DNA from 2 places in the Absiella sp. AM29-15 genome. Region 2 is predicted to be linked to the other one. Evidence: riboswitches for the same ligand, from Rfam matches in the RefSeq annotation. Region 2 holds a riboswitch; the other holds the start of a gene.

Region 1 (7,766 bases), on a different contig from region 2:
ATCCTTCCTCCTGTCAACGCTTTTTTTATCTTTTTTTCGTTTTTTTATTCAAAAACTGTTAAATCCTATAAAAATCCGAGAATATAAAGGATTATTAACCTAATTATTATAATCAATATCAGTTTTAATTAAGAAATGGTTACTATTATATCATACATCTTGTATTCATTTTGATTTTCATAAGTATATCCTTTTCCTTCTTATATAAAGAAAAAGCACATCATCTGCAAATAATACATTAATGTGCTTATCTTATATAATTTATTTATTCTTCATGTGTGGGAATAATAAAACTTCACGAATGGTCTGTGAATTTGTAAGTAACATTACAAAACGATCAATACCTAAACCAACACCACCCGTAGGAGGTAATCCATATTCTAATGCTTCTACATAATCAACATCCATTTCATTAGCTTCATCATCACCTAAATCACGAAGTTTTAACTGATTTTCAAAACGTTCTCTTTGATCAATTGGATCATTTAATTCTGAGAATGCATTTGCATATTCATGTCCATCAATAAACAGCTCATAACGATCTGCAAATCTAGGATCTTCAGGATTCTTTTTCGCCAATGGTGAAATTGATGTAGGGTGTCCATAGATATATGTAGGTTGTACTAGTGTTTCTTCTACATATTTTTCAAAGAACAAATTGATAATGTGCCCTACACTATTGTGTTTCTTTTCTACTTCGATTTCATGCTCTTTGGCGATTGCACACGCCTCTTCATAGCTCATTTCTTTCCAGAAATCGACACCGCATGCTTCTTTGATTGCATCCACCATGTGCAATCTTCTGAAAGGAGCTTTTAAAGAAATTTCTTTTTCTCCATATGTAATTTCTGTAGTACCAAGTACTTCCATAGCTACATATTCAAATAACCCTTCAATCAAATCCATCATACCATGTAAATCTGAATAAGCTACATAAGCTTCTACTGTAGTAAATTCTGGGTTATGTGTTGCATCCATTCCTTCGTTACGGAATAAACGACCTATTTCATAAACGCCTTCTAATCCACCAACAATTAATCTTTTTAAAGGCAATTCTGTTGCAATACGTAAATAGAAAGGCATATCTAATGTATTGTGATGTGTGATGAATGGCCTAGCAGCTGCTCCACCAAGAATTGGCTGTAACACTGGTGTTTCTACTTCTACTAATCCCTTTCCATCAAAGTAACGCTGAACTGCACGAATAATTTTTGGTCTTGTTAATGCAATACGTTTACTGTTATCGTTCATAATCAAATCTACATAACGTCTACGATAACGTTCTTCTACATCCTGCAAACCGTGGAATTTTTCTGGTAGAGGACGTAATGCTTTTGTTAAATGTGTATATACTGTCGCTTTAACAGATAATTCTCCATGATCCGTCTTCATAACGATACCTTCAATACCTACTATATCTCCGATATCTGATTTTTTGAATATTTCATACTGATCTTCTCCGATGACATCTTTACGCACATAAATCTGCATTCTGCCATCTAAATCCTGAATATGCATGAATCCAGCTTTTCCCTGACGACGTTTTGTCATAATACGTCCAGCAATTTTAACAATTACGTTTTTTTCAACTAATTCTTCTTTTGTGAAATTTTCATATTCTGCGCGTATTTGTCCTGATTTGTGTGTTCTTTCATACGCATGTCCAAATGGATCAATGCCCATATCAATAAGGTCTTGCATCTTTTGGCGACGAATTTTTTCTTGTTCTGTCAACTTTTCCATGTTATTTACTCCTTTTCTTTTCATAATAAAAGCTCTCTTCCTCATAGGGACGAGAGCTTGATCGTGGTACCACCCTAATTCACTGTTTAGTTGCCTAAAACAGTCTTAGCGACTTTCATTAAGTCTATTCGTAACGTGAATGATTCGTCCTTTCGGAAGGCTCCAAGTCTTTGTTTCGAAATAAATTTCCATGCATCTTTTCCACCATCAAATGCTCTCTATTACTTCCATTTATTCTACTCTCTTATCAACGCCATATTTGCACATCTGATTATATATAGAATGAAGTTGTTTGTCAAACGAAATCTCTATTTTTTTAGCGATAAAATTTATCGTATTTTTTATTTATGAATTTTTTTATTTTTTTGAAAGCTTTTTATATATTATTTCGTATTATTAGTGAATGGAGGATATTTAAAATGAAAAAAAAGATTGTTACATTATTTATAGTGTTATTGATTGCAATAGGTGCTTTTGTTATATTAAAGCCAATTTATGCAGCTTCAGCTTCCTATTCTGGTGATAGATTCCATCATGAGGATTGTGATCAACACTCAGACAATCAGGATTGTCCAAACAGAAATGATCAAAACTGTTCACGATAAATGAAAAGAACTCATCAAATGAATCAGGACTGTGTTGAAACTCATCAAAGTCAATACAAACATAACCATGATTGTGTTTCGCAAGTTGAACAAAATTGTGCATGGACTGTTAACACCCATCACCAAATGCACCACAAATAGTGTATAATACAATTAAATAAAAAAGAAATGAGGTTCTATGCGAAGCGAAGAGGAAATTATTCATGCCATTAATACTTATTCTGATATGGTAAAGCGTATATGCTTTATTCATTTAAAGCAAGATGCAGATGTTGAGGACATTTTTCAAGATGTCTTTTTAAAGTATGCAAATGGACCACATTTTGAAAGTGACGAGCATGAGAAAGCATGGCTTATAAGAGTAAGTATAAACGCATGTAAAGATTCTTTAACTTCCTGGTTCCATAAAAAAGTTATTTTGCATGATAATTTAGAAATCTATGAAAACATTCCCTTTCTAACTAAATCGCATGATGATCAAATACTCTCAAATGTATTAAAACTAAAGGAGAACTACCGCAATGTCATATATTTATATTACTATAAAGGTTATAAAATAAAAGAAATCGCCCAAATATTACATAAGAAAGAAAACACAATACATACATGGATGAAACGTGCGAAGGAAATTGCGCTATATGCTTGGAGGTGATTATCTTGAATAAACCACTACAATCTTTAGATCATATACACGCTGATAATGATTTAAAAGAAAAAACAATGCTTCATGTATTGCAAGTAACAAAAAGAAAATCTCAATCACCAAAAGGAAAGTGGGCTTTCGCAATCTTACTTCTATGCTTTTTTATTTCTTTTCCAATACTATATTTATTTAATTCATCACCTTCATCAGAAGATGATAGTAATATAGAAGCTATTGTGTCATTTGATATAAATCCCAGCATGGAATTTAAAGTCAATAGTGAATTAATCATTACCTCGATCAAGCCTTATAACCAAGACGCAAAAAAAATTATTTCAGCTTTAAATTTAAAAGACAAGCGAATCGATGATGCAATTGATATATTATTACAAGATCCATTATATCGTGCCTATTTTAAAGATGGTATATTAGAAATTGGAATTTATACAAAGAACAGTCAGTTATCTTCACAGCTTGATACCTTAGTTCAGGAAAAATTGCAATCTAAGCTTTCTACTTCACAATATCATTGTTCACATATTGACGAAGAAACACATACAGCTGCTCATAACTCACATAATTCTATAGGAAAATATCGTGTTATAGAAGAAATCCTGTCTTATGATAACAATTATTCTTTAGAAGGTTTATCAAATAAAAGCATGAAAGAATTATATAAGATTTTATCATTATATGATGCAAATAATATTCCAGAAAGCTGCCAAAAATCAACTAATGAAAATGGTCATCATGGAAAACATCACTAAAATATTATATGTAAAAACATCCAAGCAATTAATTTCATGATATACTAATTTATATTTATAAAGGATGTGAAATATGTCATGTCAGTTAATGAACTAAAATTAAGTAAAACGATATCCTATGCTCTGCGACATCACCCTGAAGAATTTAATCTTCAATTAGATGAAGAAGGTTGGTGCATTATTGATGATTTGCTTAATGCTTTACAAACAGTCAATCAGTTACAAGATGTCACTCTTTCTGATCTCAAGAAAATGATTGCACATTCAGAAAAAAAGCGTTTTGAGTTAAAAAAAGATAAAATTCGTGCATATTACGGACATAGTTTTGATGTTAAAGTAAAATATAACGAAAAAAAGCCACCTGATTTCTTATATCATGGAACAGCAAGAAGATTTCTTGATTCTATCAAAAGACAAGGCCTTATTGCAAAGCACAGACAATATGTGCATTTATCCAGTGATCGTCATACTGCCTATCTTGTTGGAAAACGTCACGATGATTATCCAATCATTTTAAAAATTAACGCAAAAGAAGCATTTGATGATGGAATTGTTTTTTATGATGCTAATGATGCTACTTGGTTATGTGAAGCACTTCCAAAACAATATATTGATAACTTATAAAAAACCCAGAGCTTAACACGATTACACTAAGCTCTGGATTTTTTTAATCATAAGGTATTACTTCTACACTTTCTGTTTCAAAATCTACAAAAGTTTGAAATGCATTACGATGCTCATCCTCATCCCAAATTTCTACAAACTTTGGGGTCACTTCGATAATAATTTCACTATCTTCATGACTATATGCATTATAACTTTGCCAAAGATATTTTTTATACAGCGTTTCAAATTTGTGATCAGGCTCATCAACAACAAGCCCTTTATTTTCTGCAATACCTTCTACCTGTACACCTCCAACGCAAAGTGCAACTCTTGGATTTTCGAATAACTGTTGGGTTTTCCTAAAGTTTTTATCTGTCTTAAAATAAATTTTATCATCATAAATCAAGCAGCTAACATTTCTAACCATCACATAATCATTTACACTGGATGCCAATGCCATAATCTTATAATCTCCTAATTTTTTAAATAATAAGTCTTTTCCTTCTTTGAATGTCATTTTCTTTTCCTCCTATCGTTTATACGCGAATCGATGAATCATAGGACTAATTTTTTTATATACAAGAAACGTAATTAATCCATTCACTCCTGTTTTAATCAAGTTGAACGGGATAATGCCTAACAACACCATTCCTTCAATTGAATTTACTGCTGGATTCACTTCTTTACACATCGCTAAAATACTACTCATATCCATTTGATAAAGTGAAACATAAAATGGAATAATCAGATATAGATTTGTAATTACTGCTGTTACAGTACAAATAATTATACCTAATAACATCCCAATAGCAGCACCATTTCTGGTTTTGTGTTTTAAATAATATGCACTTGCCGGAAGTATCAAGGCACAGCTTAATAGAAAACTTTGTATTTCTCCAGTAAACATACTATTTGTACCATTGATAATTAGCTGAATCAATACTCTGACAATAATAATTGCAAGTGCGTTCCATGGCCCTAGGGCAAATCCTCCAATCAATTCAGGAATCAGTGCAAAATCAAAGCTCAGGAACGGTGGCAACAATGGTATCGGAAATCGAAATACCATTAAAATGGCACCTAATGCTGCTAATATTCCTATAAGAGCAAGATTTTTTGTCGTCATGTTTTTCAAACACAACACCTCCATTTCAAAAAAAAACTGGAAACGAAAAAAAACTTCGCCTCCAGGTGTACACAGAAAATGTCTTTTCTCATCCGGACTATTACCGTCGGTTCTGGAATCACACCAGATCAGCCGCGAATTTTGCGGGTCATGGACTTTACCATCGGTAGGGACTTACACCCCGCCACAAAGACTTTGATTCAATTTTGAAACAGTTTGTGTCTGACACATATCTGCTTGTTTTTTATTATAGCCCTATTTTTGATAATGAGCAAGCTTAATCTAAAAAAGAATGCTGTTTCCAACATTCTTTAATCTAAAATTTTAATGCTATTTATCACAGGCTGTTGTGATGCTTCAACTGATCCATTGTTATCTATTGCTTTTACTTTCTCAAGCTTATCTAATACATCCAGCCCTTTTGTGACTTTTCCAAATGCAGCATATTGCCCATCCAAATGAGAAGCCTTTTCATACATAATGAAGAATTGTGAACTGGCACTATCATAATCTTGCGAACGAGCCATTGATATAACGCCACGCTCATGTTTTATATTGTTTTCCACACCATTTGCGCTAAATTCACCTTTTATTGTATGTTTAGATCCTCCAGTACCATTACCATTAGGATCCCCACCCTGAATCATAAAATCCTCAATATTACGATGGAATGTCAAGCCATCATAAAAACCGTCTTTTGCTAATTCCACGAAATTAGTAACAGTAATTGGCGCTGTATCTGCATCCAATTCTAATTCTATTGTCCCATAATCTTTCACATCAATAACTGCGTGATGCTTACCTTTTAATAAATTTTCTGAAACTTGCTCTGTAGGTTTAGGTGTTTCTTTTGTCCCACACGCACTTATCGTTAACATAAAACAAATCATCATACAAACAGATATAACCTTTCTCATTCTTTCACCGCCTTACGATTCATCTCCGCCATATATAAGTCTAAAATTTGGTTCATTTCATCAAATGTTTCCATTTTCGTTAATGCATCTTTTAATTTATGAGAACCAGGCAATCCTTTCACATACCATGCCGCATGTCCTCTCATTTCACGCATTCCTACATACTCACCTTTCAGATTGCATAATCGTTTTGCATGTAATCTTGCCATCATAAATTTTTCTTCCATAGACACTGGTGGTAATTGTTTTCCTGTATCAAGATAGTGCACTACTTCCTTAATTAACCAAGGATCTCCTAATACCCCTCTGCCAATCATTACTGCATCGCATCCTGTTTCATCCAGCATACGTTTTGCATCTTCTCCACTTCTTATATCTCCATTTCCCATAACAGGAATTGTAATTGCTTCTTTTACTTGTTTAATATAAGACCAATCTGCATGTCCTTCATACATCTGCTTTTTGGTTCTGCCATGAACTGCAATTGCTTTAACTCCTACTGCTTCTAAACCTTTAGCTAAATCTACACATGTAATTTGATCCATATCCCATCCAATACGCATTTTAACAGTAACTGGTTTTTTAACAGCTTCTACTACTGCTTTTGTCATTTTTATTGCATGATCTACATCTTTCATTAATGCGCTTCCTGCTTGAGATTTAACAATTTTAGTCACTGGACATCCCATATTGATATCTATAATATCACAATCTGTTTTTGTATCTAAAAGCTTTGCTGCATAAACCATTGTTTCTATATCATGTCCAAAAATCTGCATCGTTAGAGGATGCTCGCCTTCTTCTACATCTGTCATACCAATAGTCTTTTCATTTTCATAATATAATGCCTTATCACTAACCATTTCTGTATAAATAAGACCTGCGCCAAACTCTTTACATATCACGCGAAACGCTGGATTGCTAATACCCGCCATAGGTGCAATTACAACCTGGTTTGCTATTTCTATATCTCCTATTTTCCAAGTATTATTTGGCATACTGTTCTAAAAACCTTTCTAACTCTTTTAATTCTTCTTCATCAAATTTATATTTTTCACCACAAAAGTTACATGTAATTTCACATCCATGATCTTCTTCTATCATTTTCATACGTTCTTCTTTACTTAATGTTGTTAAAACACGTTTCATTTTGGCACGATCACAATCACATTTAAATTCGATTTCCTGTGTACTTAAAATCTTTATATCATCAAACATATCTTTTAATGCTGATTCTAAGCTTTCACTTTCATCAATTAAATTTGACATTGGTTTTAATTTTCCTAAAACAGCCTCAACCTTTACAATATCCTCTTCAGTAGCATCTGGTAACATTTGAATAATTAATGCTCCCGCTGC
Region 2 (17,979 bases):
TGAAAAATGCTTTGATCTTGGTGAAAAAAGTAAAGAAATGCTTGATTTATATGCTTGGAACCTTGGTCGTTGTGATAAAGAGGAAAAAGCTATTGAAACACTTTTAAAAAGAATTGATATGTATGGTGGAGAAGAATGGAATTATGGGGAGCTTGGCTGGGACTATGCTCAATTAAAGGATTATGATCAGGCATTGGCTTATTTTGAAAAAGCTTTGGCTGTAAATCCCGATAGTGAAATGCATATCTCTATGATTGGCTGGTGCTATTTAAGACTTGAACAATATGATCAGGCATTATCCTATTTGAAACATGCACAGGATGCAGGCCGTCAAGATGGCTGGATATTCTCTGTCATGGGAGAAACATATGCGGCTATCCATGAATACGGACAAGCGATAAACTGCTTCACAGAGGCATTAGAACGCGATTATGATGAACCATGGATTCATGAGGAAATAGAAACATTGCGTGAAAAGATGAATAAACAGAAACAACCAGGTTAAGCTAATAGAAATGGAGGTATGCGATTATGTGTGGAAGATATTATTTTTCAATTGAAGAAGCCCTGGCTTTTGCGAAATTAAAACAAAAGATCACACAAATGAGCATCTCTCATTATGCCCAACATGAAATTTTTCCTTCCCAAAATGCATTAGTTTTGGTGGAGGGACAAAACGATTATACTTTAGATGTTATGAAGTGGGGCATGAAAGGTTTTCAAAACAAACTGTTAATCAACGCAAGAAATGAAGGCATAGAAACTAAAAAAACATTTTTACCAATGTTACAGCATCGTTGTTTAATTCCTTGTAATGGTTTTTATGAATGGAAGAATAAAAAAAAGGTATTTATATACGAAAAAGAGGAACCGCTTTTTTATCTGGCAGGAATATATAATGAAAAGAAAGAATTCGTCATTGTGACAGGAGAAGCACAAAAGGAGATGAAGTTTGTTCATCATCGTACACCAATCATTCTGCATGAAAAGGATATTGAGCGTTATCTGAAAGGAGATTGTGAATTTGCAGTCGATAATGATGGTCTAGCATTTTCACTTGATGATCCAGATCTATGAAAAAATATCGTTCTTTTACCACTGTCTTTATCCTTATACTATTATGGCAGATCTTTGCTTCACGAACAGATAATGATTTTTTGATGCCTTATCCTTTGGATGTTTTACAATATATGCTCGCATTATTGTCAACACAGTCCTTTTATGTTGCGGTTGCGACAACATTATTACGTGTTTTTATAGGATTGACCATTGCATTTACCATGGCGATGTTATGCGCAACACTTGCTTATCGTCATAGAGTATTTCATGATTTATTCTATCCAATACTACTATTAACAAGGAGTATTCCTAACATTTCCTATGTTATCATTATCTTATTGTGGTTTGGTGCTGAGAAAAGCTCCGCTATCATTACGTTTTTAATCTTATTTCCCATGATGTATGCCAATCTTTATGAGGGATTAGGTAATATCAATCGGGATTTGCTTAATGTGATGAAGATATATCCCGAAAAAAAATCATATTTGATTCGTAAAATCTATATTCCTTTGCTTCACAGCTCCATTAAGGCCTCTTTACTGACTGGAATATCCTTTGGCTTTAAAGTAGGTGTCATGGCAGAAATCGTCGCTCAGGCACAAAATGGGATTGGAAGGCAAATGAATTATTGTAAAGTAAGCTTTGATATGACAGGCGTATTTGCATGGACTGGCTGGATTATTTTATTAGCCTTGATTATGGAAATCTTCATACATTTAATTTTATATAGAAAAAAAGAAGTTCATTGAGAACTTCCTATTGATTTTTAATCACAGGGGATACCTTTTTATATGAAATAAAGACAATTAATGATACCAACACACCCTTTAATAAATTGAATGGTACTGTAGATAAGAGTACAAATGCCAGTAAACCGTTGATATTAGGATTAATCGCTGTACCCATTGCAATCAATGCATCTAATGGGATTTTCATGAAAAATGAATACGCTGGCAGAATGATAAAGTAATTAATCAATCCTCCCATAATCGTCATACTGATTGTGCCATAAATCAATCCAATACAAGCATTTTTTCTTGTCTTGTTTTGATGGTAAACAAAGGTTGCAGGTAATACGAAAGCTAAACCAATCAGAAAATTACTTAATTCTCCTGTCCCTGCGGTAATGGTACCATTAAACAATAAATTTAATGCGATTTTAAGCGCTTCAATACAAACGGCAGCCCATGGTCCTAGGGCAAATCCTCCGATTAAAACGATTACTTCGTCAAAGCCCAGTTTATAAAATGCTGGTGCAAATGGAAGTGGAATCTCAAACAGCATGACTAGAAAGGCCAAAGCTCCTAAGATACTGACTTTTGCGATGGTGTTGACACTCATCCTGCTTCTGTTTTTTGTTGAAACACCTGCTGACATAATAATTCCTCCTTTTTTGCCAGCCTTTTTTATCTTTTACAAAATAAAAAAGGTTTTCAACAAAACCTTTAGGGATTACATAAAAAGAAAACACATACTTCTTCCATCCAGACTATACTGTCGCCACCGGAATTTCACACGGTTCCTGCCATATTGGCTTGCGGGGGTTACCGCCGATTGGGAATTTCACCCGACCCTGAAGTTTTTGTCATGTATATACTAGCACAAATCAGAAATTTGTCAATTCATATGTTCTTTTTGTTTTCTTTAAATTTTCGATAGGATACCGATCTACGATTTTTCATATAAGCTTCTTCTCCTGGAAAAAAGACTGGATTTTTATGATCAGATTTAAATTGATGAATAGCATCTTCACCATCTTCCAGCATTTTTTCTATATCAAAAGACACGAAGAGCTTTGGTGGAATCATATAGATCGGTGTATCTTTTATATCATCTTTTTTCATCATCAGCCATTCATGATAAGTCTGTGGGCAAAGCATGATAATATCATAGGGTTGCTTTTGTAGATACATAAACATGAATTGGGCATGATCTATATGATGCTTTTTCGATAGACCTGATGCCATAAGCTCATTATTTAATCGTTTGACTAAAACACTTGATGAACAGCCATTATTGCATACGATTAAGATATTCATGTCATCACCATCCTTGTGTTCATCATACCATATCATTTTGTTCATGTGAAGTTTCTTTCAAATTGTGTGAAAAAATATGAAATCAAAAGCTTACTAGAAAATATATGTGAAAAGTGGTATAATATCCCACAAGTGAAGGGAGTTTTTATTCATGAAATGGTTACAGAATTTTATGCGTGGGCGCTATGGTGTTGATCAGTTGAATTTCTTTTTGCTGATTTTGGCAATTGTGATTATGGTACTGGCAACGTTATTTCGCATACCATTTGTTTCCTGGATATCCGTTTTGTTACTGGTATTAAGTTATTTTCGTATGTTTAGCCGAAAAGTTTATAAACGTTCTGCAGAAAACACAAAATATCTTCGTATGGTATATCCAATAACTTCTCGCTGGAAAAGTCTGAAGAAGCGTTGGAAAGATCGTAAGACACACAAATATCTGAAATGTCCAAATTGTAAACAAGAAATGCGTGTTCCAAAGGGCAAAGGTGAGATTACAGTAACTTGTCCAAAATGTCGTACAAAATTTGATGCAAAATCTTAAAGCCTGAAATTTCAGGCTTTTTTAATGTATAAAAGTGAAGGCATAGGTACTATGAAAGCTTTACATATAATAGAAAAGACTGTCAAATTTGGACAGTCTTATGCAAGTTATTCTATTTCTTCAGCTGAAACTCTTTCTCTATAGAATTGTCTACGATCTTGAGGTGTTAAACCTTTTTTACGTAAACGAATGCAATCTGGCACGATTTCAACAAGTTCATCATCGTTGATCCATTCCAAAGCTTCTTCTAATGACATGACTCTTGGTGGAGTTAAACGCATTGCCTCATCATTTCCTGATGAACGAATGGCAGTCAGCTTCTTGTTTTTCAATGGGTTAACATCCATATCAACAGTACGAGCAGATTCACCAATGATCATACCTTCATATACTTCTGTCTGTGGAGAGATAAACAATGTTCCTCTTTCCTGTAAATTCCATAATGCATAAGTCATGGCACTGCCTGTTTCAGTTGAAATCATGGCACCGTTTGCACGCTGCTGGATTTCTCCTTTGTAAGGCGTATAACCTTTGATACGACGTACCAGAGTTCCTTCACCACGTGTATCATTGATGAATTCACTACGATAACCAAGAAGTCCTCTTGTAGGTGCTTCATAAGTGATACGTACATATCCGTTTTCTTCTACCATATCAATCATGGTACCTTTTCTTAAGTTCAATTTATTGATGATGGTACCTGAATATTCTTCAGGAGCGATTGCTACAACTTCTTCCACTGGTTCTACTGTCTTGCCATTTTCATCTTTATGTAAGATAACTTCTGGTTTTGATACAGCAACTTCATAACCTTCACGGCGCATCTGTTCAAGCAATACAGAAATATGAAGTTCTCCACGTCCGCTTACTTTGAAGCAATCTCCACTTTCAGTAGGTTCTACTTTTAAACCAACGTTTACTTCCAGTTCTTTTTCCAAACGTTCTTTCAAGTTACGGCTGGTAACGAATTTACCACTCTTGCCTGCGAATGGGGATTTATTAACGATGAAGTTCATACTTAATGTAGGTTCTTCAATTTTAATACTTGGAAGAGGCATTTCATGATCTTTTTCACATAATGTTTCACCAATAGAGATATCTGCGATACCTGCAACTACAACGATATCACCAGCATGTGCTTCCTGTACAGAAACACGGCTCAATCCACGATATACGAAAATCTGGCTGGTACTTTTTGTACGAGAGTTGCCAAAAGAATCACAAACGACAATCTGTTCCTGTGCTTTTAAAACACCCTGATAAATTCTACCGATACCCAAACGTCCGATATATTCATCATATGCCAAAGCAGATACCTGCATCTGTAATGGTTCATCATCCATATCAGGATAAACATCACAGTGTTTCAAGATTGTCTTAAACAATGGTTCAATGGAATCACTTGGTGTATCCAAATCGTATTGTGCAATACCCTGTTTAGCAATACCATACAGGATAGGGAAATCTAATTGTTCATCTGTAGCATTTAAGTCTAAGAACAGTTCATAAACTTCATCTACAACTTCCTGAGGACGGGCATCTTTTTTATCGATCTTATTGATCAACAGAATAGGACGAAGTCCCATTTCTAATGCTTTGCTTAAAACAAAACGTGTCTGAGGCATTGGACCTTCTGAAGAGTCAACCAGCAGGATAACAGTATCAACGGTCTTAATGATACGTTCTACTTCACTGGAGAAATCCGCATGGCCCGGCGTATCCACGATATTGATTTTTACACCGTCATGAATGACTGAACAGTTCTTGGAATAAATCGTGATACCACGTTCTCTTTCCAAATCATTACTGTCCATAACACAATCGATTACTTCTTCATTGCTGCGAAATACATCACTTTGACGAAGGAAAGCATCTACCAATGTAGATTTTCCAGCGTCTACGTGGGCAATGACCGCTATATTTATAATTTTTTCTTTTTCGCTCATATTTTATTCCACCTTTTAGACCAACTATAATAATATAACGAAATTCCAATAATAACAACTTTTTTCGCATATTTATGCATTATTTTCACTTCTTTTTCAATATACTAGAAAGAAAAAGGTGATGAAGATGAAACTTAAAAAGATTGTATGCCCTTTCTTGTGTCTGATGATTTTATGCAGTTGTTCGCATGTTTCATTTAAAAAGAAAAACAATCCTAATCAGGAGGTTGGAGAAAGCATTCAGGAAATGGGCTTTAAGGACCATAGTGTGTATAGTATTTTATATCCAAAAACAGGAATTGATGATTTAGACGATAAAATTAAAGCAATTGTGGAAGATGGACATAAAGCATTTGATGAAAAGACACAGGCGTATAAAGAAAAGCGTAAAGCGGAATATAATGTCAGTTATGAATCTTATGTAAAAGATGAGCGCTATCTTTCTATTCGACTGGATATATATGAGAGTATTTATGAAAATCATGAAGAAATCAAAACGCTTGTTTATGATAGTAAAGAAAAACGTTTTATAGGCTTAGAAGATATTTTTCAGGGAGATTATCTACACGCTTTATCTAATCAGGCACAAACATATTTTAAAGAGCGGTTTCCACAGGAATGTAACCAGAAAAACTTTGAACTGCATAGTTCTGCTGCAGTTGAAAACTTCGCATCCTTCGTATTGAAGAAAGATCGCGTTGTATTTTATTTTTCACCGGGATATTTATTTGATAATGCAGCCAGTATGGAAATCATGTATACAGATTTTAAAGATTATATCGATTTAAGTCCTGAAACGACTTTTGCTTATGTACCATATGATCAGGTATTAAATGAAAATGTAAAACCAATTGATCCAGATAAACCGATGGTGGCACTTACATTTGATGATGGTCCAAGTCCAAAATATACGGAAAGAATCCTTGATGCATTAAAGGAATATAATGCCAGTGCAACCTTCTTTGTGCTTGGCTCTAATGCAGAAAATGCTCCCAAACTTTTGCAACGAATGGTGCTGGAAGGCAATGAAATTGGTAATCATACCTATTCACATAAACAATTAACGACCTTGTCAAAAGCCGGTATTGAAGAAGAAATCAAAGAAACAAAGGAGTGTATTTATACCATTACGCATATTTATCCTCATGTATTACGACCTCCTTATGGCATTAAAAATGATACAGTTGTGAAATGCGCAGAGGATGCCAAGGTTGTGACATGGAGTCTGGATACCAGAGATTGGAAGGATAGAGATGCAAAAATTGTTGTGGAGCGTATCTTAAAAGATGTAAAAGATGGGGATATCATTTTGATGCATGATCTATATGCCTCCAGTGCACAGGCTGCGGCTATCGTCATACCCAAATTACAGGAAATGGGCTATCAACTGGTGACTGTATCACAATTATATGAAGCGAAAGGAATGTAGCAGTTCCTTTTTTTATCGTTTATGTAAGCGTTTAAAAATTCAAAAAATATACACATATTGAAAAAAGTATGCTATAATAAAAAAAACAGAAAGCTGGGATAGTTATGAACTTTATCTTTATATCCCCAAACTTTCCTGAAAATTACTGGAAGTTTTGTGAAAGCCTTAGAATCAATGGTGTCAATGTGCTGGGTATAGGGGATCAGCCATATGAAGCATTGTCATATGAATGTAAGCACTCTTTGCAGGAATACTATTATGTCAATGATATGAATGATTATGAGCAGCTGTTTAAAGCTGTTGCGTTTTTTTCATACAAATATGGTAAAATCGACTGGCTGGAATCCAATAATGAATACTGGATGCGATATGACGCAAAACTGCGTACGGATTTTCATATTACCACGGGTTATCAGGAAGATGAAGTGGAAATGGTTAGAAACAAGGCGTTGATGAAAAAAGGGTATTTAAAGGCACATATCAAAAGTGCCAGACAAATTGAAGTACAGTCTTATCCACAGGTCAAAGACTTTGTACAGAAATGCGGATATCTTTGTATCGCAAAGCCAAAAGATGGTGTTGGAGCTTTTCAGACTTATCGTCTGAATTGTGATGAAGATGTAGAAAAATTCATGAAACAGCCTCATGAGAATTATGTTATGGAGGAATTCATAGAGGGAACAATTGTTACATATGATGGCATTGTAGACAGCTTGGGAACCATCATATTAGAAACATCACATGTTTTCCCTGTAGGAATCATGGATATCGTCAATCAGAAAAACCATCTTGCATATTACAGCGAGCGTGAGATTCCATCTGATCTTAAAAAAGCAGGCAAGGCTGTTTTAAAAGCCTTTAAAGCAAAAGGCAGATGGTTCCACTTAGAATTTTTCCGACTCGCACACGACAAAGAGGGAATGGGAAAGAAAGATGATTTAATAGGATTAGAAGTCAATATGCGTGTACCTGGCGGGTATACCGCAGATATGATTGACTATGCCAACGAAATTGATGCCTATCAAATATGGGCAGATATGGTTTGTGGCTATGGTGCACGTTCCTTAAAGAAAGCACCATATTATGGGGTATATGCATCACAAAAATATCATCGGCACTATTGTCATAGCACAAAAGATATTCTGCAAACCTATGGTTCACATATACGGATGCATGAATATTTGCCAGAAATATGGCAGGATGCCATGGGAGATGAAACATTTATCGCTTGTTTTGAAACGATGGACGAAGTACATGCATTTATAGACTATGTCCAGAAGGAGGAAACAGTATGAAGATCGAATATTATAAGGAATTTTCTCATGAATTAAACCGCGATATGGAATTTAAAGTGTATGGAGAAACAGGCAAGCCTTGTCTTGTATTTCCGGCACAGGATGGACGCTTTTACGATTTTGAAAACTTTGGAATGATCGAAGCAGCTCAGGAATATATTGATGCAGGACGTGTACAGTTCTTCTGTTGTGATTCCATTGATGCGGAAACATGGAGTAAAGAAGATGGCAATCCAAGACAGCGCATTGAACAACACGAGCGTTATTATCACTATATTGTAGATGAATTAGTCCCAAGAATTCACGAAATCAATGATCCAGGACAAACAGAAATCAAAGGCATTATGACCTGTGGATGTTCTTTAGGAGCATTTCATGCATTGAATTTCTTCTTAAGAAGACCAGATTTATTCGATAAAGTAATCGCCATGTCTGGTATTTATCATGCAGATTATTTCTTCCATGACTATCATGATGAATTAACATATTTGAATTCACCAAGTGATTATCTGCCAAATATGCCAATGGATCACCCATATATGGAGTTATATAAAAAATCAGAAGTCATTTTATGCTGCGGTCGAGGTGCATGGGAGCAGGAAATGGAATACAGCTTGCATCAGATGCAGCAGATTTTTGAAGAGAAACATCTGGATGTATGGATTGACTATTGGGGATACGACGTATCACATGACTGGTACTGGTGGAAGAAACAAATTGATTACTTCTTACAATTCGTTGTTTAAAGGTCTGATTTATTCAGATCTTTTTTTTGTTTATATATTTTATGGATATCTAACATTGACAGTTGACAAATATCTATTATCATAATATTATATATATGTCAAACAAAGGAGATAGATACATATGAAACAAGGATACCGTACCATTATGCATCATCGCTGCTTTATGCAGAATTTAATTGCTAATCTTATCAATCGTTTAGGAGATTCCATTGATATGATCGCCTTTAGCTGGCTTGTTTATGCACTTACAGATTCAGCTGCATGGTCTGCTATCGTATTAGGGGTAAATATTTTGCCTAACATTCTTATTCAGCCAATCGCTGGAGCTATTGTTGAACAACAGCCTAAAAAACGTGTTATGGTCTTATGTGATCTAGGTAGAGGCGTGCTTACGGGTTTGATCATTCTCTTATATATCAACCAATTATTGTATCCATGGATTCTTCTGGTCATCACATTTATGAATAACACATTAGAATCCTTTAGAAATCCTGCAGAAACGGGATTTATCCCACGCATTCTGCCTAAGGAGGACTATGATTTTGGTTTATCATTAAATCAGTCCAGTGCCAGAATATTTGAGTTGATTGGAACAGGAATTGCTGGTGTGATATTAAGTGTTGGAGGGATTGCAGGAGCAGTTGCTATCGATATGCTAACATTCTTTATATCTGCATTTCTTATTGCTACCATTCCTCTTCAGGAAGAAAAAGCCGAAAAAAAAGCAACGATCCGATTACAGTGCGCTTCTTATTTACATGATTTAAAAGATGGCTATCGCTATCTGAGGGGCACAAAAATTCTATTCACACTTGCCATACTGGCTTGTATCATGAATATGACATTGGTTCCATTAAATTCATTTGAAGCACCATATATCAGTGGAATCCTTCATGCACCTGCTTATATGCTTTCTTTGTTATCCATCATGATGACGATTGGTATTGGTGTCGGCTCTTTCCTGTACCCTTATGCACACCGCCGCTTTTCTAATCATGTTCTATTAGCATTCGGTGGAATGATGACGGGCGTCTATTATGCAGCTTTGACCCTTATTCCAGGTGCACCATCAATGGAAATTATTGGAATCTGTATTGGCATATCCAGTTTCTTATTTGGATTATTTGCAGGAATTATCATATCTTTAGTAAATATTGCATTTATGAGCAGGGTAGATACAGCTTATGTATCAAGAGCCAGTTCTATCTTGTCCGCAATTGCTACAGCAGGAATGCCAATTTTATCCTTCATTTTAAGTGGAGTATGCAGCTTTGCCAGTGTTTTAGATATTCTTCTTGTATGTGGAATATTTACAATTGTGTTATTTGCTGGTATGATGTTCATGAAGTCACTCAACGATTTATAAAAATGGAGGAATGACGATGATTCGTTATGAAAAAAGACTAAGACCGATATTGGAATGTATCGGTCTTCTAGAGCATTATGTAAACCAGGATTTAGAACTGAAACATGTAGATTCTTTATCTACTGAGCAAAATGATGATTTAAAAGAATGGTATTCTTTAATTGAAGAAGCTGGAAAGATGATGGAAGCACAGTTTCCACAAGAAGCATATTTATTTCGTAATTTAAACAAACAAGGAAACAGTTCTTTGGTACGTGCTATTGTGCAGACCAGCTCAGAAGAAGAAACAAGCAGTGATACGAAAAAAACATTTCACGCTATTCGATCATTCTATAAGAAAGATCCCTGCGCATTCTTAAGGAAGATTGTCACTTCAGGAAAAGAAATTTATAAAGAAGATATCAATGAAGAAGATTTACCAGCCCTTTTAGATGAAGTCCTTTATGAAGATGATATCAAATGGAAAATATGGAAGATTCATTCTCAATTAGAAACCTATTTGGATAAAATAGAAATGATGATTTCAAGCATTATGCAGTTATATGAGAAACACATCAAAGTATATGAGAGATTATTAAATGTTTATCTGGAAGATATCACCTATACAAATAAAACCAAGGACTGTTTTACTTATATCTGTGATAGTTTAAATGTTCATTTTCATGAGGTACAAGAGGTAGTTGTGATTCCTGTTTTATCCGATGTGAATGAAATTACATTCATGTTTAATGAAAAAATACATAAAGAGGATAAAGACATACTATTCGTTTTTTGGGGAATTGTCCTCATCAGAAAGATGTTACATGAAGAAGATAACATAACAAAGGAACAGATGTGTTCTACTTTGAAGCTGTTAAGTGATCCCAGCAAATTTGATATTCTAACATTTATATCTCATAAAAAGGCGTATGGAGCACAAATAGCAAATGAACTCAATTTATCGACACCAACCATTTCTTATCATATGCAGGCATTAATGAATGCCCAGTTAGTAACCTTTGAAAAAGATAACCAGCGTTTATATTATCATTTAAACCGCGAATATCTAAAAGGCTTTTTGCAACAGGTAGAAAAAACATTGTTAAATGAATAACTATGGTATAACCTTATCATAGTTATTTTTTACTTTTTTATATATTTTATCTTGCATTTTTAGAATAATATGGTATTATATTTAGGCAAACAAACGGAGGTTTAGCTCAGTTGGGAGAGCGTCTGCCTTACAAGCAGAGGGTCAGCGGTTCAAGTCCGTTAACCTCCACCAGTATAGTAAACGAGCTGTTCGATTAACGGACAGTTTTTTTGTATATAAGAAAATTAACCGCTGAAATAAATTAACTTACCAACGTTATAAAAAAACACATTCTTACATGAATAATGTAAGAATGTGTTGTATCCTATACATGAGGTGAGTTAAGATGAAAGATCATGAATATCAGGACTTCTATCAGTACATGAAAGAAACACGCAGTTTTTTTCATCAACAGTTATTTTCTCAGGACATTATGTATTTTTGTAAGATTTGGAAGAGTCACAGACAAGCTTTTGCCCAATATTGTAAGAAACAAGATTGTGTACGCACGTATATTTTATTAAATCAACGATGTGTTGATTATGAAACATCACTGTTAGATCACAAGTATTTGCATCAGCAGATCAGTGAACAACATTATCATCATATGCAAAGACAAATTGAAAAAGTATTTATTTAAATCTGCTAGAATAATTTATCTTCATCAATTTAAATAAATTATAAATTATTAAGGTTTTTATAACTTTGTATAAACGGTACATTAGATAACAATTAGGTCACAAATAACGATGTCAAAATATGAATGAAATAGGAAAAACCCGGAGTTAAGGGGGAGCTCCGGGTTTTCCTAAATAATTATGTTTATTTAAGGGGATAGAAAATTGTATGAATTATCATTAGGGAGAATGATAATTCATACAAGCAAGGTTTACTTTCCCTTGCTCCCCTATATGTTATCAATAGAATGTAAAATGATAATGTGATAAATAAGGGAAAATATGTGATTATAATATGGTGGAGATTTATGATGTGTATAAGACATTTTGTAAGGATTATACGGAAGCAAACTTCAAAGTGATATAAAAAGTAAAAATCTTTATTTCTATTTATTTGATGATTTGCAACAAACTTGCAACATTCTAAAACAAAACAATTTATAAAAAGATGAAGAAAAGTCTTTGAATAAAGGTTTTAGCACAGAAAAAAGGCGTTTAGGGGAACGCCTTTTTTCTCAATAATAATTATTAAGGGGATAGAATGTATAGAAAATAATTAGGGGGATTATTTTCTACCAGACAAAGAAACCTTTGTCTGGTAATAGAATAACCTAAAGATGCGGAAAAAAGATAGGGCAAATTTGTGAAATTGTGTGATTATTGTTTGACAATACTAGCCAATAGGATCATACTATCACAAAAATCTTTTCTTTTATGTTCAGGCAATTGTCGAAAAGCGTTTAGAATACGCATTTCTTTATCGTCCTGAACTACAAATTGCATATTGTTTGTCTGATGAAGATGTAAAACTTCACAGATATCAATCTCTAATATCGTACAAAGTCTTGTCAATGTATCGAGATCTGGATATGAGATATCGTTACAATAACTGGATATCGTACGCTGATTTACGTTCAATAAACTCCCTAGTTGTTTCTGTGTCATGTTTTTATTTTCTAATCCCGCTTTAATGATTCCTCCGATTTTAAGCATGGAATGCACCTCTTTCTGTAATATATAGTATAAAGGACAATATTTGTTTCAACGAAAAATACCATTACAAATGGTATTATAAAAATAAAGATAAAATCATAGTATCATAAAGTATGATGGCATAGGAGAGCATAATTGTAAAAAGAATTGCATCTTTTTTGCGTCATACGAAATAAAAAAATACCCAGGTATCATAACATAAAATATCCAAGAGGACAGATATTGGTTATTTCGTGTTCGATTATATAGTGAAAAGTTTAAAATATTAAACTTTTTGTTTAGAAATTATTGCATATGGCGAAAAAATATGTATAATAATCTTGTTTCAAATATAATACGAAAAGTTTAGTGGGACTAAACTAAAGGAGGAATGTCATGGATATCGGACAGAGAATCAAACAGTTAAGGATTCAAAATGAGCTGACATTGGAAGAGCTTGCATCACGCAGTGAATTAACCAAAGGCTTTCTATCGCAGGTGGAACGTAACCTGACATCACCTTCTGTGTCTACATTAGAAGATATATTAGAAGCATTAGGTACAGACCTTGCGACCTTTTTCAAAGACAGTAAGGAAACTAAAGTTGTCTTTCATAAAGACGATTACTTTATTGATGAACATGAGGAATATTGTATCCACTGGATCGTTCCAAATGCTCAGAAAAATGAAATGGAGCCTATCCTTTTAGAATTACATACCAATGAAACATCTATGGTGATTGAACCACATGATGGAGAAGAATTCGGTTATGTACTGGAAGGAAGAATCACACTTGTTTATGGAGATAAGGAATATCCTGTGAAAAAAGGGGAAACCTTTTACATTAATGGAAAAGCGAAAAATTATTTAAAGAATACCGCTAAAAATGACGCAAAAGTTTTGTGGATCACAACACCACCACGCTTTTGATGAGGAGGAAGTCGTAATGGAGAAAAAGAAACTTATTGAATTTCGCAATATTGTGAAAGATTTTGATGGACAGCTGGTTTTAAAAGGAATCAACCTGGACATTTATGAAAACGAATTTGTCACATTGCTGGGGCCTAGCGGTTGTGGAAAAACTACGCTGTTACGTATCTTGGGTGGCTTTTTACAACAAAGTGAAGGGAAAGTCGTATTTGATGGAGAAGTGATTGATGATCTTCCTCCATATAAACGTGAATTGAATACGGTATTCCAAAAATATGCATTATTCCCACATATGAACGTGTATGATAATATCGCTTTTGGCTTAAAAATCAAAAAGATGAGTAAGGATGTTATTGAACAGAAAGTCTTAAAAATGCTGAAGCTGATTGGTCTGGAAGGATATGAAAAGAAAAATGTAACATTACTATCCGGTGGACAACAGCAGCGTATTGCGATTGCACGAGCACTTGTAAATGAACCAAAAGTCTTATTATTAGATGAACCATTGGGTGCTTTGGATTTAAAGCTGCGTAAAGAAATGCAATATGAATTAAAGAAGATCCAACAGGAAGTAGGAATCACATTTATCTATGTAACCCATGATCAGGAAGAAGCTTTAACAATGTCTGATAAAATCGTGGTAATGAAGGATGGCGAGATTCAACAGGTAGGTACGCCTACAGATATTTATAACGAACCAGAGAATCGTTATGTAGCAAACTTCATTGGTGAAAGTAATATCATACCCGGAGTCATGCTGGATGATTATAAAGTTATGTTTGACGATATTACCTTTGACTGTGTAGATTTTGGCTTTAAGAAAAATGAAAAAGTCGATGTTGTCATTCGTCCGGAAGATTTAGATATCGTTAAAGAAGAGGATGGCAAAATGACAGGTGTGGTGAAATCTGTTTTGTTTAAAGGTGTTCATTATGAAATTATGGTAGAAACAGTACCTGGAACCAATGTAACGGTAATGATGAATGTCACAAAGGAACATGATGTTGTGTCCAGTGATGCTAAAGAAAAAATTTCTGCCAATGACTTCTATGTGGATATTGAGGATGTGAAAGAATTAAATGATGCAGAGATCATTGCACGTGCGGATGCACAGGCTTGGGATCCTGAAAATGATGAATATATTTCTATAAATAAAATAGAATATGATATTCCTGAAACAATAGGAACATATCCTGTAACCTTCTCTACAAGTTCTGGAACAAGTGTATCAATCAAAGTATTCGTTGTTCAACAGAAATATGTAGAAAATCCAAAAGCAAATGAAGCAATATCTGCGTTCAACTTCTTTAAAACAGTAGATGAATTAAAAGAAAGTGCCGCAATTGATACAGATTTAAAAACATGGGCAAATGCGCAAAGCTGGAAGCTGAGTGATGAAAGTGATGTGGAAATCAGCAACGTAGATTATGATTTTGATCCAAGTAATATCACAGAAGGTACTTATGAAGTAACGTTCTCTACACAGGGACGTGAATTCAAAGTACACACAACAGATATCGCAGAAGAAGGAGCAGAAGTGGGTCTAAGCTTCTTCCCAGAAGATATCCATGTTATGAGTAAGATGGGATACTAGGATGAAAACGTTTAAACGTTTAACAATTCCATATATTGTATGGATGATCGCAATGATCGTCATCCCTATGTTTCTGATTGTTGTATATGCATTTACGACACAGGGCAATGATGTAGCGACTTTACAATTTACATTTGATAATTTCAAGAAGTTCTTTACAGACCCTGACTTTTTGAAAACCTTATGGTTATCCTTAAGGATTGCATTTATCACAACGATTTTATGTATCCTGATAGGATATCCGGTAGCTTATGCGATTTCAAAGGCATCTGATCGAAAACGCAATCTGTTGATTTTATTGATTACCCTGCCAATGTGGATCAATATGCTGGTACGTACCTATGCATGGATTGGAATCCTTGCGGATAATGGTCTTGTAAACCATATTCTACAATTCTTTGGATTGGAACCAGCGAAACTGTTATATACAGATTTTGCGGTAATTCTTGGTATGGTGTACAATTTTGTACCATTTATGATTCTTCAAATCGAAAGCTCATTAGCAAAGATGGATCATTCTTTGTTGGAAGCTGCCAATGATTTAGGCGCAAATCGTGTAGAACGATTCCGTCGTATTACATTACCTTTATCATTACCTGGTGTTATATCTGGTATTACTTTGGTTTTCTTGCCAAGTGTATCCAGCTTCGTTATCCCAAAATTGATGGGAGGCGGGGGATATATGATGATTGGTAATGTAATTGAAAATCAATTTATCACCGTTGGTGAATGGAACTTTGGTAGTGCAATCTCTTTAATTATGGCGATCATCATTATGATCAGTATGTATGTGACACGTCGTCTGGATAAAGGAGATGACACCGTGCGTGCCAAAAAAGGAGGGAATATATAATGAAAGACCGTAAATTTTCCCGCCGTCTGATATTAGCGCTGGTATTGGTTTTCTTCTATTTTCCAATCTTATATATGTTGGTATTCTCTTTTAATGGAAGCCGATCTCTAACAAGTTTTGATGGTTTCTCTTTACAATGGTACACAAAAATGTTCCATGATCGTAATATGATGGAAGCTATCTACTATACTCTAGTAACTGCAATTATCGCAACCTTTGTATCTACAATCGTTGGTACGATTACCGCAATTGGTTTATCAAAGTCAAAGCGTATTGTGAAGGAAGTCGTACAACAGATCAATGATCTGCCAATCATGAATCCTGAAATTGTGACTGCAGTAGGTTTGATGTTGTTTTATGTATCCATGAAAATGGAGAAAGGCTTTTTAACAATGTTACTAGCACATATTGCGTTTTGTACGCCATATGTCATATTAAGTGTTATGCCAAAATTAAGAAGTCTTGATCCTAACCTGGCAGAAGCAGCCATGGATTTAGGCGCAAAGCCAAGTCAGGCTATGTGGAAGGTTATTGTTCCTCAGATTATGCCAGGAATCGTATCAGGCGCATTGATTGCGTTTACCATGAGTTTTGATGATTTTACGATTTCCTATTTCGTTACAGGAAATGGTGTAAAAAACATATCGACACTGGTATGGACAATGTCTAAACGTATCAATCCAAGTATCAACTCTTTATCTACCATCATCGTTTTGATGATTACCATCACTTTATTGATTGTGAATGTCTTGCCGGTTGTGCGTGAAAAAGCGAAGAAGAAAAATAAACCAATCAGTAATCGTGTTTTTGGAGTAATTGGTGTATGTATCGCTTTGGTATTCTCTGGTATCCTGTATGGATTAAAAGGTGGCATGAGTACAAATTCTCCACAAGATGCAATCGCAAAATATGGCAGTGATACTTTAAAGGTATATAACTGGGGAGAATATATTGATCCTGAAGTAAATGATGCCTTTGAAAAACAATTTGGTGTCAAAGTCATTTATGATACATTCGATTCCAATGAATTGATGTATACAAAACTACAGGGTGGAGAATCCTATGATGTTTTAGTGCCAAGTGATTACATGATCCAGCGTTTGATTGGAGAAGATTATCTACAGCCATTAGATAAGCGTATGATTCCAAATATCGCAGTATTGGCAGATGGTGTCAAAGGATTATCTTATGATCCAGACAACACATACAGTGTTCCATATTTCTGGGGTACAGTAGGTATTGTATACAATAAAAACAATATTGATAAAAAAGACCTGGAAAAAGAAGGATGGAACATCTTCCTTGACCAGAAATATAAAGGACATATCTATATGTATGATTCTGAACGTGATTCATTTATGATGGCATTGAAAGCTTTAGGTTATTCTATGAATACGGATGATGAAGCACAACTACAACAGGCATATGAATGGCTGGTAAAAGTTGTGGATACCATG

What was found. Region 2 has a riboswitch for FMN ahead of DW761_RS15075 (ECF transporter S component). Riboswitches for the same ligand answer to the same signal wherever they lie in the genome.
Region 1: it holds a riboswitch for FMN, as region 2 does, so the genes downstream of both, DW761_RS20175 (ECF transporter S component) here and DW761_RS15075 (ECF transporter S component) in region 2, are expected to answer to the same signal.

The regions. Positions count from the first base shown of each region.
Region 1 covers NZ_QVFL01000029.1:6-7,771, forward strand. Annotated here, with positions in the region: gene lysS (lysine--tRNA ligase) at 262-1,743, opposite strand; gene DW761_RS20940 (hypothetical protein) at 2,221-2,451, opposite strand; gene DW761_RS20155 (sigma-70 family RNA polymerase sigma factor) at 2,527-3,000, shown strand; gene DW761_RS20160 (hypothetical protein) at 3,006-3,758, shown strand; gene DW761_RS20165 (RNA 2'-phosphotransferase) at 3,837-4,382, shown strand; gene DW761_RS20170 (pyridoxamine 5'-phosphate oxidase family protein) at 4,426-4,881, opposite strand; gene DW761_RS20175 (ECF transporter S component) at 4,894-5,490, opposite strand; FMN riboswitch at 5,567-5,688, opposite strand; gene DW761_RS20180 (peptidylprolyl isomerase) at 5,802-6,407, opposite strand; gene dusB (tRNA dihydrouridine synthase DusB) at 6,404-7,405, opposite strand; gene hslO (Hsp33 family molecular chaperone HslO) at 7,395-7,766, opposite strand, start outside.
Region 2 covers NZ_QVFL01000015.1:105,820-123,798, reverse strand. Annotated here, with positions in the region: gene DW761_RS15090 (tetratricopeptide repeat protein) at 1-505, shown strand, start outside; gene DW761_RS15085 (SOS response-associated peptidase family protein) at 532-1,077, shown strand; gene DW761_RS15080 (ABC transporter permease) at 1,074-1,808, shown strand; gene DW761_RS15075 (ECF transporter S component) at 1,816-2,436, opposite strand; FMN riboswitch at 2,528-2,644, opposite strand; gene DW761_RS15070 (hypothetical protein) at 2,682-3,143, opposite strand; gene DW761_RS15065 (hypothetical protein) at 3,250-3,642, shown strand; gene typA (translational GTPase TypA) at 3,750-5,588, opposite strand; gene DW761_RS15055 (polysaccharide deacetylase family protein) at 5,716-7,017, shown strand; gene DW761_RS15050 (ATP-grasp domain-containing protein) at 7,122-8,312, shown strand; gene DW761_RS15045 (esterase family protein) at 8,309-9,058, shown strand; gene DW761_RS15040 (MFS transporter) at 9,180-10,424, shown strand; gene DW761_RS15035 (ArsR/SmtB family transcription factor) at 10,441-11,517, shown strand; tRNA gene DW761_RS15030 (tRNA-Val) at 11,613-11,688, shown strand; gene DW761_RS15025 (hypothetical protein) at 11,843-12,136, shown strand; gene DW761_RS15020 (helix-turn-helix transcriptional regulator) at 12,831-13,166, opposite strand; gene DW761_RS15015 (helix-turn-helix domain-containing protein) at 13,542-14,075, shown strand; gene DW761_RS15010 (ABC transporter ATP-binding protein) at 14,092-15,669, shown strand; gene DW761_RS15005 (ABC transporter permease) at 15,671-16,522, shown strand; gene DW761_RS15000 (extracellular solute-binding protein) at 16,522-17,979, shown strand, end outside.